DNA from 4 places in the Streptomyces sp. NPDC101151 genome. Region 4 is predicted to be linked to each of the others. Evidence: riboswitches for the same ligand, from Rfam matches in the RefSeq annotation. Region 4 holds a riboswitch; each other region holds the start of a gene.

Evidence for each region. Region 4 has a riboswitch for cyclic di-AMP ahead of ACIRU3_RS06855 (peptidoglycan DD-metalloendopeptidase family protein). Riboswitches for the same ligand answer to the same signal wherever they lie in the genome.
Region 1: it holds a riboswitch for cyclic di-AMP, as region 4 does, so the genes downstream of both, ACIRU3_RS02250 (transglycosylase SLT domain-containing protein) here and ACIRU3_RS06855 (peptidoglycan DD-metalloendopeptidase family protein) in region 4, are expected to answer to the same signal.
Region 2: it holds a riboswitch for cyclic di-AMP, as region 4 does, so the genes downstream of both, ACIRU3_RS01290 (C40 family peptidase) here and ACIRU3_RS06855 (peptidoglycan DD-metalloendopeptidase family protein) in region 4, are expected to answer to the same signal.
Region 3: it holds a riboswitch for cyclic di-AMP, as region 4 does, so the genes downstream of both, ACIRU3_RS33365 (transglycosylase family protein) here and ACIRU3_RS06855 (peptidoglycan DD-metalloendopeptidase family protein) in region 4, are expected to answer to the same signal.

What each region holds. Positions count from the first base shown of each region.
Region 1 is NZ_JBIWPP010000001.1:468,583-472,312, forward strand. It holds gene ACIRU3_RS02245 (polyprenyl synthetase family protein) at 1-303, opposite strand, end outside; cyclic di-AMP (ydaO/yuaA leader) riboswitch at 803-1,016, shown strand; gene ACIRU3_RS02250 (transglycosylase SLT domain-containing protein) at 1,022-1,510, shown strand; gene ACIRU3_RS02255 (HAD family hydrolase) at 1,545-2,357, opposite strand; gene ACIRU3_RS02260 (hypothetical protein) at 2,524-3,138, shown strand; gene ACIRU3_RS02265 (FAD-dependent oxidoreductase) at 3,155-3,730, opposite strand, start outside.
Region 2 is NZ_JBIWPP010000001.1:279,471-283,200, reverse strand. It holds gene ACIRU3_RS01295 (tellurite resistance/C4-dicarboxylate transporter family protein) at 1-707, opposite strand, end outside; gene ACIRU3_RS01290 (C40 family peptidase) at 779-1,882, opposite strand; cyclic di-AMP (ydaO/yuaA leader) riboswitch at 1,890-2,060, opposite strand; gene pcrA (DNA helicase PcrA) at 2,323-3,730, shown strand, end outside.
Region 3 is NZ_JBIWPP010000024.1:110,635-114,364, reverse strand. It holds gene ACIRU3_RS33370 (transglycosylase family protein) at 111-1,127, shown strand; cyclic di-AMP (ydaO/yuaA leader) riboswitch at 1,310-1,478, shown strand; gene ACIRU3_RS33365 (transglycosylase family protein) at 1,483-2,166, shown strand; gene eno (phosphopyruvate hydratase) at 2,548-3,730, shown strand, end outside.
Region 4 is NZ_JBIWPP010000003.1:228,699-232,428, reverse strand. It holds gene ACIRU3_RS06865 (TetR/AcrR family transcriptional regulator) at 1-375, shown strand, start outside; gene ACIRU3_RS06860 (SGNH/GDSL hydrolase family protein) at 454-1,239, opposite strand; gene ACIRU3_RS06855 (peptidoglycan DD-metalloendopeptidase family protein) at 1,527-2,495, opposite strand; cyclic di-AMP (ydaO/yuaA leader) riboswitch at 2,500-2,663, opposite strand; gene ACIRU3_RS06850 (alpha-galactosidase) at 2,967-3,730, opposite strand, start outside.

The DNA.
Region 1 (3,730 bases), on a different contig from region 4:
GGACGCCTCGTCCATGACGTCGTCGTGGTAGAGCGTGGCCAGGTGGGTCAGCTCCACGACGACGGCCGACGGTACGACGCCCGGCGCGTACGGATCGCCGAACTGTGCCGCGAGCATCACGAGCAGCGGCCGGAACCGCTTCCCACCGGCCCGTACGAGGTGCTGCGCGGCCTCCGTGATGAACGGGACCTCGCTCTTGGTGGCTTCGAGCAAGCCTTCCTCGACAGCCGCCAATCCGGCCTGGACATCGGCCTCCAGAGCCTGGTCCCGCACGCTCAGCCCGAACGGCCCGACGACGGTCACGAGGGGTCTCCTGTCTGCAGGTGTCTGCTGGCGGTTACACGGTTTGTCGATAGGTCGCTGCCATCACTCAAGTCAGCGTATCCGGTCCTGTTTCGATCACCGATAGCGCCCACCGGTCCAGCCCGGGCGGTATCGGATCACGGCCGAAATATTTTTGATCATGCGATAAGGGCATACATCTGTTGACTTAACAGCTTCTTGCCCGTTTTGTCGCGAACTGAGTAGTGAGTGGAGTAATCCTTTTGCGCCACGGTCGGCGAATCCCCTAAATCCCTCATGTCCAGTTTGATACACTTCGCCACTTCGTGAGTTGGGTCACGTGCGCCTCCGGACCCCGCCTGCCGCACCGCACCCGATTCCCCCTTGCCGTATCGGCCAGTTGAGGGTTGGCAACCGCAAAGGATCAAGCACCCCATATCCCGAAGATCAAGGTCAACTGGCACTTTATGCGAATCCGACACTTGTTTCGGACATGTGCTCTCGCATAGCTTCCGGGCCAGTCAGGCGAACGCCGAATCCTGCCGCGCCTGACACAACCCATCGACGAACTCATTCGTACGGCAGGAGCGGGGGACCCAGGTAAGCCGCCGGACCGGACAGCACTCGCCACACCGGAACGGCTAGGGGTGAAGTCGTGCCTCCCCCCAGGGGCACGGCCGGGCACCTCCCCGCCCGAACCCGACAGCTCACCTCGCAGGCGACGGAGAGGACTTCCCCCATGTCTGCTGCCGCTCAGTCCCGCCGCGCCCGCACCGGCCGCCTCGTCCGCAAGCTCGCTGCCATCGGCACCGGTGCCACCGTGCTCGCCCTTCCGCTCGTCGGCGCTGCCAGCGCCTCCGCGGCCACCCCCACGGCCACCACGCCGTCCACCACGCTGGCCGGGTACCCGAACAACCTCGACGGGTGGATCCGCGAGTCGCTCGCGATCATGGCCGAGAAGAAGATCCCGGGCTCGTACAACGGCATCTACCGCAACATCATCCGCGAGTCGTCGGGCAACCCGAAGGCCATCAACCTCTGGGACTCCAACGCCGCCAAGGGCATCCCGTCCAAGGGCCTGCTCCAGGTCATCGACCCGACGTTCAACTCCTACCACGTGGCCGGAACGTCGTTCGACATCTACGACCCGGTCGCGAACATCACGGCCGCCTGCAACTACGCGGCCGCGCGCTACGGGTCGATGGACAACGTCTTCGGCGCCTACTGACCGGCACCGGCGACACGCCCTACTGATATCCCGGTCAGTCGGTCGGGAAGAGTCTTTCGAGGACGACGGCGACGCCGTCGTCCTCGTTCGACATGGTGATCTCATCGGCGACGGCCTTGAGTTCGGGGTGGGCGTCGGCCATGGCGACGCCTCGTCCGGCCCAGTCGAACATGGGGATGTCATTGGGCATGTCCCCGAAGGCGAGGGCCTGTCCGGCCTCGATCCCCAGGTGCTCGGCGGCCAGCGCCAGCCCCGTCGCCTTGGTGACACCGCTCGGCTGGAGCTCCACGGTCCCGGGTCCCGACATCGTGACCGTCGCCAGCGAGCCCACCGCCGAGCGCGCGATCGCCGCCAATTCGTCGTCGGACAGCGAGTGGTGGCGCAGCAGCACCTTGCTGATGGGCTCGCGCCACAGGTCGTCGCGCCGCCCGACCCGCACGGCGGGCAGGGTCGGGTGCGGCATCAGATACCCAGGTTCGATCAGCGTGAGCCCGTCCACGCCGTCCTGGTCGACGGCCGCGTAGACCTGCCCCACCTCCGCCTCGATCTTGCCGAGCGCGGTCTCGGCCAGTTCCCGGTCCAGCCGGACCGACCACAGCAGGCGGCCGGCGGCGGCGTCGTAGACCTGCGCACCCTGCCCGCACACCGCGAGCCCCGTGCAGCCGAGGCCGTCCAGCAGGGGCCGCACCCGGGGGGCCGGGCGGCCCGTCACGACCAGGTGCCGGGCACCGGCCCGGGCCACCCGCTCGAGCGCGGCGAGCGAGCGGTCGGAGACGGTGTCGTCGCCACGCAGCAGCGTCCCGTCCAGGTCGGTGGCGATCAGTGAAGGTGCGGGGGGTGCGGCCATGATCAGAGAATACGGACAGTGTGCCCCTCCGACTCACCGCGCTGTACCTGTACTTGTGTGCTGCCCGGCCCCAAGTGGTGTCCGCAGGCGCCTTGATGGCGGCCACGCATGTCAGTGGCGCACGCTAGGTTGCTGCCACTGCACTGACGGAGCGGGGGCGGGACCTGTGACAGACCGGCGGACATCGCCTTCGGCCTTCTCGGCACACCTTCTGGAAGCGGCGACCGGAATCCTGGAGCGCTTCCCCGGGGAGCTGAAGCCGGAGATCTACGCCCTCTCCTTCCGCATCTGGCGGGCGGACGACGACGACCGGCGTCCCTATGTGGCCATCGGCTACAACACCGAGACCCAGTACGAGCGGGAGAAACGCCACGGCGACCCCGGCGAGGCCCGCTGGAACTACGCGTGCTGGCTGCTGGACGGCTTCGAGACACTCGGGAACGTGCCGGAGGACCCGGCCGGTGCCCGGCTGTACGTGGCGGAGGCCGAGGACCTCGGGCTGTGGTTCCCGGACGGCGGCCCCGACGACGACGGCCCCGACGACGACGAGCGGGACACCCTACGCGAGCTGCTGTGGGAGCACTTCGCGGCTGCCTGCGTCGAGCTGGCCCGGCGGCTGCACGAGGAGGGCCGGATCGAGAAGCTCTTCGGCCGGCCGCTGCCCGTCGTGATCTTCGACATGTACCGCCCGGGCTGGGAGGTGGAGGCCACCGAGGCCGCCAACCCGCCCGGGCTGATCAAAGGGTTCCTGGAGTGGCAGCGGGCAGCCGAGGAGGAGTGATGCGGAGGACCCGGCCTCAGCCGTGCGCGGCCGCCAGATGCCGGGCCAGCCGTGGCGACGCGAACTCCGTGCCACAGACGAAGCGCATCACCGGGCCGTACGAGGACGCCGCCGGGAGGCCGGTGAAGTACAGGCCGGGCACGGAGGAGACGTACCCGGCGCCGAGCCTGGGCGCGCCCCGGCTCACCGCGAGCCGGGTGCGCAGCTCGTGCCCGAGGAAGTCCATGGCCGCGATGTCCACCCGGTATCCGGTGGCGGCGATGACGTGGTCCGCGGACAGCCGCTCGGTGCGGCCGCCATGGCCGCGGACGGTGAGGACCGGGCTGCCGTCCGGGGCCTCGGCGCCCACCACCCGCTCGATGTCATGGACCTGGACCTTGCCCTCGAAGCGGTCGCGCAGCCACCAGGCGCCGAGCGGGCCGAGGACCCGGCGGACCAGGTAGTGACGGGTCCGGGCGGGCAGGAAGCGATACGGGTGGGGGTAGTAGCTGAGCGCCCACAGGGACCAGGCGCGGCCGAACGGGGACTCGGGGCGCAGCCTCGGCTGGTCCCAGGGCGGAGCGCCGAAGGCGACCCGCCCGCGGCCGCGCGA
Region 2 (3,730 bases), on a different contig from region 4:
AGCAGTGCGACGGTCACGTTGCGCAGCACGCCCCGGTCGTCGTCGTTCCACAGGTACAGCCGCGCACTGTCGGCGGAGAGCAGCTTCGCCCCGGCCAGCGCCGAGATGGCGAGCGCCCCGCCCGCGATCCAGTGGTCCCCGGCCCCCTCGAAGACCTGCCGCGGATCGAAGCGCGGCAGGGCCAGGCAGTAGAGCACCAGGCCCAGCCAGAACAGCACCAGCGCCGCACGCGCGAGCCATGCCACCGTCTCGGCCGCGGCCAGCGTGGCCGCCAGCACCGCCGGCGCCTGTGTGGCCACACAGCACAGGAACACCGCCCCCGGCATGCGCCGCTCCCAGTGTCGTAGGACAAGGAACAGCAGCACCGGCCACAACAGCACCGCCAGCGCCAGCAGTGCCCCGGCCGGCGTCTGCCGGCCCAGCGCCGAGAACCGGGTGCCCAGCACCGCCGTGGCGGCGACGGCGGTGAGTGCGCCCGGGCTCTTCGCCTCGGCCACCCAGCGCCGCCGCTGCGTCACCAGCCGTACGAGGAAGTCGGCGGCCAGCGCCAGCCAGGCGACACAGGCCAGCCACAGGAAGACCAGGGACACCGTTTCGGCACCCGTCAGATGCAGGCCGACCGACACAATGCCGGTCGCCATGACGGCGGCCCCCGCCGCCGGCGGACGCCCCACCCACCACGCACGCAGAGCCGAGATCCTGGGCATGCGCCCGATGCTAGGTATCCCCGCGCGCCCCACGCGCAGGGCACGCGCGCGTGGGGCTCGAAAAGAGCACGTCAGGCAGGCCGGACCACGCTGCGGATGATCGATTCTCCTCCGTGGTGGACGGACTCCTCGCGGATGTACGCGCCAGGTCTCGGTGAGTGGATCATCATCCCGTCGCCGGTGCAGAGGCCGACATGGCTGTGGTCGTCATGGAAGAAGACCAGGTCACCGGGGTGCGCGTCGGCGAGGGAGACCGCGGTGCCCGCGGCGGCCTGGTCGCGCGCGGTGCGCGGCAGGGTGACGCCGGCGGCCCTCCAGGCGGCCTGGATGAGGCCGGCGCAGTCGTAGGAGCCCGGGCCGCTGGCCCCGTTCACATACGGCTTGCCGATCTGGGCGCGGGCGAAGGCGATCGCCTTCTCGGCCTTGGTGGCCTGCGCGCCGGAGGACCCGTACGACGGCGTACCGGCCTCCTCCTGCGGCCACTGCCCGAGCGTGGACTGCCGCACCTGCTCCGGGGCGGTCGGCCGGGACAGCAGCTCACGGGCGGAGGCGAGCTTCCTCTGGACGGCTGCCTTGGCGCTCTTGGGGTCGTGCGGCGTCGCGGCTGGCGTCGCAAGCGGCGGCGTGATCGGCGACACGGGGGCCGTCGCGGCCGGCGGCACGAGCGTCGTCGCAACCGGCGGCACGAGCGTCGTCGCAACCGGCGGCACGGCGGGCGGCGCGACCGGCGGCACGAGGGTCGTCGCAACCGGCGGCACGGCGGGCGGCGCGACCGGTGTCTCCAGGCTCCTGGTCGTCTCCTGCCGTTTCTTCACGGTCGAGGCCAGCCGGTCCATCAGCCGGTTCTGGGCGAAGTAGTCCGGCGGGCGTTCCGCATGCTCCTGCGGGGCGTCCGCGGACAGGGCCTTCCCGCGGAGGGCGTCCGGACGCCCTCGCTGCCGGTCGGCCCGCTCCGTGGCCTCCTCGGGCCGCTCGGTGGCCGAGTCCGCCCGGCGATAGAGCTCGTCGACCTTCTTCTCGATCTCCTCCAGGCTCGGCCTGCCGTCGTCGGCGTGGGCGGTCCCGGCCGTCTGGGACAGTACGGCCACGGAGGTGAGGGCGGCGGTGGCGAGAGCGGGCGTGCGGAGGCCCGGTCCCCCGGTTCCGCCGGGGCGCGGCTTGCGGTGCGACGCCAAGGGTGGCGACTCCTTCCAATGTGCCGCCTACCGGGTTAGCTGTCGGGTTCGGGCGGGTGCTTCGGAAGGGTTGCCCTACGGCGTCGTCCCGGGTGGGAGTCGGCCGATTCACCCCAGGATCGGTGGGTCCCCGGCTCCGGCTGCCCTGAAGGCGCACCGGACTCGGCGGAGGCCGCGGCGCTCGGCGACGTTCGCCGGAAGGGTTCGTGCGGCCTGACGGCAACCTAGCCAACTGGTGTGACTCCTGTGAAGGTTGGTGTGCCATATGTCCGATACATTTCCGTGACCTGAGGGCACTTTCATACGCGTGTGACAAGGCGCTTCCGCAGCGTGAGGGCTCGGAGGGCACCCGCGGGTGCGTTGATCAACTCTTCGGGAAACCGGCCATGTTCCCGGGGTGGCGGCCGGTTGTCGGTGCGGCGCCCTAAACTCGGAGAGCGATGAGCAGCCTCTTTGACGACAGCTTCCTGGCGGACCTCCAGAGCCCTCGCGGGCGCGAGGAGGAATCCCCGCCGCCGCCCGAGGACGATCACGCTCCGGAGCCGCTTCCGGACGATCTGTTCGGCGGGAAGTTCGACGCACCGCCGGACCGGGACGCGTACTACCGCGACGGCGCCCCGCGCCCCGCGATCGACGCGGCAGCGCTCCTGGAGGGGCTGAACGAGAACCAGCGCGCCGCGGTCGTCCATGCCGCCTCGCCGCTGCTCATCGTCGCCGGCGCCGGCTCCGGCAAGACCCGCGTGCTCACCCACCGCATCGCCCACCTGCTCGCCGAGCGGAACGTGCACCCGGGCCAGATCCTCGCGATCACCTTCACCAACAAGGCCGCGGGCGAGATGAAGGAGCGCGTCGAACAGCTCGTCGGCCCGCGCGCGAACGCGATGTGGGTCATGACCTTCCACAGCGCGTGCGTACGGATCCTGCGGCGCGAGTCGAAGAAGCTCGGCTTCACGTCGAGTTTCTCCATCTACGACGCCGCCGACTCCAAGCGCCTGATGGCCCTGGTCTGCCGCGACCTGGACCTCGACCCCAAGCGCTTCCCGCCCAAGTCCTTCAGCGCCAAGATCAGCAACCTCAAGAACGAGCTGATCGACGAGGAGGACTTCGCCGCCCAGGCCGCAGACGGCTTCGAGAAGACCCTCGCCCAGGCCTACGCGCTCTACCAGTCGCGGCTGCGCGAGGCCAACGCGCTCGACTTCGACGACCTGATCATGACGACGGTCAACCTGCTGCGCGCCTTCCCGGACGTCGCCGAGCACTACCGCCGCCGCTTCCGGCACGTCCTGGTGGACGAGTACCAGGACACCAACCACGCCCAGTACGCGCTGGTGCGCGAGCTGGTGGGCACGGGCGAACGCGCCGGCGGATCCGACGTACCGCCGAGCGAGTACGACCTGCCGCCCGCCGAACTGTGCGTGGTGGGTGACGCGGACCAGTCGATCTACGCCTTCCGTGGCGCGACCATCCGCAACATCCTCCAGTTCGAGGAGGACTACCCGAACGCGACGACGATCCTGCTGGAGCAGAACTACCGCTCCACGCAGACCATCCTGTCCGCCGCCAACGCGGTCATCGAGCGCAACGAGTCCCGCCGCCCCAAGAACCTGTGGACCAACGCCGGCCAGGGCGCGCGCATCACCGGCTACGTGGCCGACACCGAGCACGACGAGGCCCAGTTCGTCGCCGACGAGATAGACCGCCTCACGGACGCGGGAGAGGCGAAGTCCGGGGACGTCGCCGTCTTCTACCGCACCAACGCCCAGTCCCGTGTCTTCGAAGAGGTCTTCATCCGCGTCGGCCTGCCCTACAAGGTCGTCGGCGGCGTCCGCTTCTACGAGCGCAAGGAGG
Region 3 (3,730 bases), on a different contig from region 4:
ACGCGGCATTAACTTGTGACAAGTGATCGTCTGCCTATACGTTCACCCCTCAGCGTGGCCCCGAGTTTCATGCGCCGCGCCGGCCCCGCTGTCGCACGAAAGGCTTCCGCATGCTCTCCGGGAACGGTCGTCACCGTCGCCCCCGTCAGGCTCCGGCCCTCCTCGTCGCGGCGGGAGTGACCGGCTCCGCCATCGCCATCCCGCTCCTCGGTGCGGCGAGCGCCAACGCGGCCGACGGCACCACGTGGGACAAGGTGGCCGAGTGCGAGAGCGGTGGCTCCTGGAGCGCCGACACCGGCAACGGGTACTACGGCGGCCTGCAGATATCCCAGGACGACTGGGACACGTACGGCGGCGGCCAGTACGCCTCCAGCGCCGACCAGGCCAGCCGGTCGCAGCAGATCGCCGTCGCCGAGAGGATCCTCGCCGACCAGGACACCACGCCCTGGGCCACCTGCGCCCTGCTCTCCGGGCTGACGTCGAACTCCGGCTCGCTGGACGTCGACACGGGTGTCGGGGACTCCGGTTCGGGCTCGGCGGAGGACGGCGGTTCGTCGAAGTCCTCGGACCCGTCCGGCTCCGGCGATACGTCCGACTCGTCTGATCTGCCGGATTCCTCGTCCTCGTCCGACTCCTCCTCGGATGCGGCCGGCAAGCCGTCGTCCGACGCGAGCAAGGACGCCGGCTCCAAGGGCTCCGACAAGGAGACCGATACCCCCAAGTCCGACAAATCCGCATCGTCCGGCTCCGAAGGCGCGGAGGGCAGCGACTCCGCGACCATGGATCCCGCGACGGACGACTCGGACAATTCATGGCAGACCGGCAGCTCTTGGAGTCTGGTCGACACGGGCGCCCTCGGCAGCGGCGGACGTCACCGCGGTGGCACTGCGGACGAAAGCGTGACAAACGGTCAGGACGCCAAGACGTCCGGCCGCCACGCCTCCCGTGACGCGAGCGCCTACACCGTCCGCGAGGGTGACACCCTCGCCTCCATCGCCGACTCCCTTGACGTCGACGGCGGATGGCACGCCCTCTACGCCGACAACAAGAAGAGCATCGGCGCCGACCCGAACCACATCACCGCCGGTCAGACCCTGAAAGTCGGTAGCGAAAAGGGCGATAAGTAGCAGGAGTTGACGCCCCACTTCACACTTAATGTCCGTTTTGGCGAAAGTGTGGGATGAGTCTCAGAAGCCCTGATCGTCTTTGAAATTCCCGCGATCGCCTGTCTACGGTCGGGACCGCTCGTCACCACGAGCCCCGGCAGTCGCAACGCCGAATCCTGCCAGCGGTTGCCCGGGAACAGTCGTCGCGTCATGCGCCGTAGGCAGGAGCGGGGGACCCAAGGTAGGCGCCGGAACCGGCAGTTGATGCCGGCACCGGCTTGGGGTGGAGCCGTGTCCCGAAAGGGGCGCGGCCGGGCAACTCAACCGGCCCGAACCCGACAGCTCACCTCGCAGGCGTCGGTGAGGGGATCGATCCATGCTGTTTTCCGGCAAGGGCAAGCACCGTCGTCCGTCCAAGGCCACCCGGGCCATCGCGCTCGCCGGTGTCACCGGCGCCGTTGTCGCCGCCCCGCTGATGGCGGCCGGCAACGCCTCCGCCGCCACCGCCTCCGAGTGGGACGCGGTCGCCCAGTGCGAGGCCGGCGGCAACTGGTCCATCAACACCGGAAACGGCTACTACGGCGGTCTGCAGTTCTCCGCCTCCACCTGGGCCGCGTACGGCGGCGCCCAGTACGCCGCCCAGGCCAACCAGGCCACCAAGGCGCAGCAGATCGCCGTCGCCGAGAAGGTTCTCGCCGCCCAGGGCAAGGGCGCCTGGCCGGTGTGCGGCACGGGCCTGTCCAGCACCCCCAACGGCGGTGCCGCCCCTGCCGCCCCCTCGAAGACCACCGCGCCGAGCACCGCCACCCGCTCCACCGACGAGCAGGCCGCCTCCCGCTCCGCCGAGCGTCCGGCCGCGAGCAAGACCGTCACCACCCCGACCGGCAAGAAGGTCAAGAAGGGCGACGGCGAGTACAAGGTCGTCAAGGGCGACACCCTCAGCACCATCGCCGAGAAGCACAAGGTCGAGGGCGGCTGGGAGAAGCTGTTCAAGCTGAACAAGGACGTCGTCGCGGACGCCGACCTCATCTACCCGGGCCAGCAGCTGCACCTGAAGTAACACCCGGCTCCCACCAGAACCACAGCGCCCTCACAAGGCCTGCCCCCAGACCGAGGGCCTCGTGAGGGTCATCCCCCCGTCCCCACGGGCTCCCCGCCCCGGCGCGTGTTCCCCCGTACGCGCCGGGGCGGGGTCGTTTGTTTCCCCGCTCGGGTTCCGCACCCTGTTGGCCGCCCCCGTTTCCCGCCCACGGTTCCCGGCTCTGTTTCCCCACTCTTCGACCGGGCCTCATTCGGAGGCCCCTTTGTTCCGAGCGTGAACAATAGGTACCGTCTCCTTGTCCACGGGACGGTCGGTCGGTGGCCGACGCCCCCGGGACGGTTAGGCTCTAGTCGCAAGGCACACCAGCCGCGCACTACCAGCGTCACATCCACGAAGGAGATGCTCGTGCCGTCCATCGACGTCGTCGTAGCCCGGGAAATCCTGGACTCCCGAGGCAACCCCACGGTCGAGGTCGAGGTCGGCCTCGACGACGGCAGCACGGGTCGTGCCGCCGTCCCCTCCGGCGCCTCCACCGGCGCCTTCGAGGCCATCGAGCTGCGCGACGGTGACCCGAACCGCTACCAGGGCAAGGGCGTCGAGAAGGCCGTCCTCGCCGTCATCGAGCAGATCGGTCCGGAGCTGGTCGGCTACGACGCCACCGAGCAGCGCCTGATCGACCAGGCCATGTTCGACCTGGACGCGACCGACAACAAGGGCTCCCTCGGCGCCAACGCCATCCTCGGCGTCTCCCTCGCCGTCGCCCACGCCGCCTCCGAGGCCAGCGACCTCCCCCTGTTCCGCTACCTGGGCGGCCCGAACGCGCACCTGCTGCCGGTGCCGATGATGAACATCCTGAACGGCGGCTCGCACGCCGACTCCAACGTGGACATCCAGGAGTTCATGATCGCCCCGATCGGCGCGGAGTCCTTCTCCGAGGCCCTGCGCTGGGGTGCCGAGGTCTACCACACCCTCAAGAAGGTGCTGAAGACCAAGGGCCTGTCCACCGGCCTGGGTGACGAGGGCGGCTTCGCCCCGAACCTGGAGTCCAACCGCGCCGCCCTCGACCTCATCGTCGAGGCCATCAAGCAGGCCGGTTACGTCCCCGGCGAGCAGATCGCGCTCGCGCTCGACGTCGCCGCGTCCGAGTTCTACAAGGACGGCAAGTACGAGTTCGAGGGCAAGTCCCGCTCGGCCGCCGAGATGACGGAGTACTACGAGGAGCTTGTGGCGGCCTACCCGCTCGTCTCCATCGAGGACCCGCTGTTCGAGGACGACTGGGCCGGCTGGAAGGTCATCACCGACAAGCTGGGCGACAAGGTCCAGATCGTCGGCGACGACCTCTTCGTCACCAACCCGGAGCGCCTGGCCCGCGGCATCGAGGAGGGCTCCGCGAACGCCCTGCTCGTGAAGGTGAACCAGATCGGTTCGCTGACCGAGACCCTGGACGCCGTCGAGATGGCCCAGCGCAACGGTTTCAAGTGCATGATGTCCCACCGCTCCGGTGAGACCGAGGACGTCACCATCGCCGACCTCGCCGTCGCGGTGAACTGCGGTCAGATCAAGACCGGCGCCCCGGCCCGCT
Region 4 (3,730 bases):
GCACTGCGCCGGCTGCGGGCGGCCGTGCGCTGGTACGCGCCCACGGGTCAGGCCAAGGGCTGGCGGCTGTGGATCGAGGGCTGGGCGGTGGCGCTGCGCGAACCCGCGCTCCGGCAGGTCACCCGGGACCTGGACAGGCAGTGGAAAGCGGCGATCGCCGAGGTCATCGCCGAGGGTGTGGCCGCGGGCGAGTTCGAGTGCGCCGATCCGGCGGGGACGGCTCTGCGGCTGACCGCGCTCCTCGACGGGCTCGCTGTGCAGCTGACCTCGTACCCGGGCGCGATGCCGCGGTCCCGGGCGCAGCAGTGGGTGGACGACGCACTGGCCCGGGAACTCGGGCTGCGGCGGGAGGCGTTGACCGGGCGGGAGCGGTGAGCGGTCCGGCCGGGACGGACCCGCACACGGGTGTGCCCCGCACCGCCGGCTCGCGGTACGGGGCACGGGCGGCGGCCGTCAGGCCACCGATGCGATCCGCATCTTGATGTCGTCAGGCGACAGGGCGCCCTTCGCCGTCACATGGTCCCCGGAGGACTCTCCGCGCAGCCGGCGGCCGATCCACGGGACCAGGTACTCGCGGGCCCAGTGGACGTCGTCGCGGCGGATGTCCAGGGTGCCCCGGGGCGGCAGCGGCGGCCAGGGCTGCTCCGGGTCGGCCGGGATCTGGAGGCCGAGGGCCTGGCCGGCGCGCAGCGCCACGCGCGTGTGCCCCTCGGGCGAGAGGTGGAGCCGGTCGTCGTCCCAGGCCCTGCGGTCCTGAACGGACTTCAGGGACCACAGGTCGAGGACGGGACAGCCATATCGGTCGGCGATGGCGCGGACGTGCCCGTTGTAGGTGGCGATCTTGCCGCGCAGGTGCTTGAGCAGCGGAACGCCACGGGTGTCGAAGCCGGTCGTCACCAGCACGCTGCCCGCCGCCTCGGCGAGCTGGGCCACGGCCCGCTCGAAGCGCTCGGCCACCTCGTCCGGGTCGGTGCCGGGCCGGATGATGTCATTGCCGCCCGCGCAGAAGGAGACAAGGTCCGGGTCCAGTTCGACGGCCTTCGGAAGCTGGTCCGCCACGATCTGGTCGAGCAGCTTCCCGCGCACGGCCAGGTTCGTGTACGCGAAGTCGCCCTCGGGACGCCGGTCGGCGAGCAGTACCGCGAAGCGGTCGGCCCAGCCTACGAACGCCCCGTCGGGCCCGGGGTCGCCGACGCCCTCGGTGAAGCTGTCCCCCACCGCCACGTACGACCCGATCACTGATCTGTTGTCATTCTTCGAATCGTCTGCCACGTCGGACCATGATTCACCTTCGGATGTGACCTACGCGACCGTAGGCAGGGGTTGACGAACGGTGAGATGAGACACCCTTAAATAATTTGCCAAGCCAGGAATAGCCTGCCCGGCAGGCGCGTTGACCGTGCGATCGGCGACAGTCGATGCGCGAGCGGACACACCGAAGGCCGGACCCGGGGATCGAGGTCCGGCCTTCGGCGCGCGTGTCAGGCAGGTGGTTCCTCAGGAGCGAGTCCCGCAGAGGGGGAGCCTCAGACGGCGACGCCGTGCGAGCGGAGGTAGGCGAGCGGGTCCACGTCCGAGCCGTAGTCCGGGGTGGTACGGATCTCGAAGTGCAGGTGGGGGCCGGTCACGTTGCCGGTGGCGCCGGACAGGCCGATCTGCTGGCCCGCGGTCACGGTCTGGCCGGCCGAGACGGACAGCTGCGAGAGGTGGCCGTACTGGGCGTAGTAGCCGTCGCTCAGCTTGATGACGACCTGGTTGCCGTACGCGCCGCCCCACCCGGCGGAGACGACCGTGCCGGCTCCGACGGCCTTGAGAGAGGTGCCGGTCGGTACGACGAAGTCGACACCGGTGTGGTAGCCGCTGGACCACATGCTGCCGGCCACGTGGTAGGCCGTGCCGACGGTGGCGCCGGCGACCGGGAGGGAGTAGCCGGTGGAGGTGACCGTGGCGGCCGACCCCGCGGTCCGGCTGTACCGGGAGGCCTGCGGGGCGGTGTCCGACCTGGACTGGGAGGGCTGCGACGGCTGCGAGGTCTGCGGGGAGACCTTCGGCCGGGGCTGCGACGGCTGCGGGGTCTGCGTAGGCGCGGAGGACTCCGTGTGCTTGGGGGCGGCCTTCGCACCGAGCGTCAGCTTCAGACCCGGGTGGATCAGCGAGGGGTTCTCGCCGACGGCCTGCCGGTTGTCGGCGTAGACCCGGTGCCAGCCGCCACTGATGTTCTGCTCGTCGGCGATCTTCGCAAGCCAGTCGCCGGACTTCACCGTGTAGGTGTGCCCGCCCGAATTCTGCCGTGCGGGGGCTTTCTTCACGGTCGCCTTCTGCACGACCGGAAGGGACTGCACGGTCTTTCCGGAAGCGGGCTGCGCGGTGACGGCGTGCGCTCCGGTGGCACCGAAGAGCGGCAGTGCCAGCGCGGCGCCACCGGTTCCGGCGACGGCGATCGAGCGGGTGAATCGCGGGGTCTTGGGACGGCGGTGCTTACCCTTCGCGGGCATGGCGCATTCCTCTCCGCCGCCTGCGAGGTGAGCTGTCGGGTTCGGGCTGGAGCTGCCCGGCCGCGCGGTGCGCGACTGCACCCCGAGCCTGCCCCGGAGACCGGGACAGGCAGTCGTACCTGGCGGGTCCCCCGCTCCTGCCGAACACGGGTGAAGTGTGTGGGGACTCCGGGCGGCGGCAGGATTCGGCGTTCCGTCCGGATTGGTGGCGAACGTAAGCGAGCAAGACGCAGCCGGACAAGCAGTAGGTTCCCGGCATCACCGGTCCAGATGATCGAATTCGGGAATTCACGGTCACTCTCCGTAAATTCCCGGATCCCTGCCCTTTTCAATTCCCCGTGTCGATATGGGAATTACGTGGACATGACGCGCGACACACGGTCACGAATATGACGCTCCTCACGCACCACCCGCCCATGCCTCTTTATTCCAGAGCGAGTTGGAATGAAGGCTCTAATTCGGATATATCGCTCAAATGCGGCACAGTCGGAGAATCGCCGCATCCAGGTCACCCGTCAGCCCGGTGTGCCATCCGTGGTGCAGCAGGACCGCACCACGGTGCACTTCGCCCGTTTCACGGCATTCATACGATGCTGTCGGGTCGAGTCCGCGCAGCCGCACCGCCGGCACCGGCTCGCCGTAGCTCTGCGCCTGGAGGCAGGCGAGGACCACCGTCTCGTTCCCGAGGACGTACTGGACGGCGCCAAGACCGCCCACCGGAGGCCGCAGCCGGTAGAGGTCGCCCCGCTGGACCACCGGACGGATCTCCTTGTAGAGAGCCACCCATTTCCCCGCCTCGGCCAGCTCCCCCTCGGTCCACTCGGTGAGGTCGCCGCCGACGCCGAGCACCCCGGCCATCGAGCTGACGAAGCGGAACCGCAGCGAGCTGACCCGCCCGTTCAACTGGGTGTTCGGACTGTCGGTGACCCAGGCGGCCATGACCCGCGCGGGGTGGATCTGGCTGAAGCCGTGCTGGATGGCGAGCCGGTCGAGCGGGTCGGTGTTGTCGGAGGTCCACACCTGGTCGGTGCGGCTCAGCACGCCGAGGTCGATCCGGCCGCCGCCGCCCGAGCAGGACTCGAAGGCGACGCGGGGGTGAGCGGCACGCAGCCGGTCCAGCAGGGCGTACAGGGCGCGGACGTGGTCGACCCACAGGCGCTGCGGGTAGGGCTCCCCGGGCCAGCCGGCGTCGGTGAAGCAGCGGTTGAAGTCCCACTTCACATAGTCGATCGGGG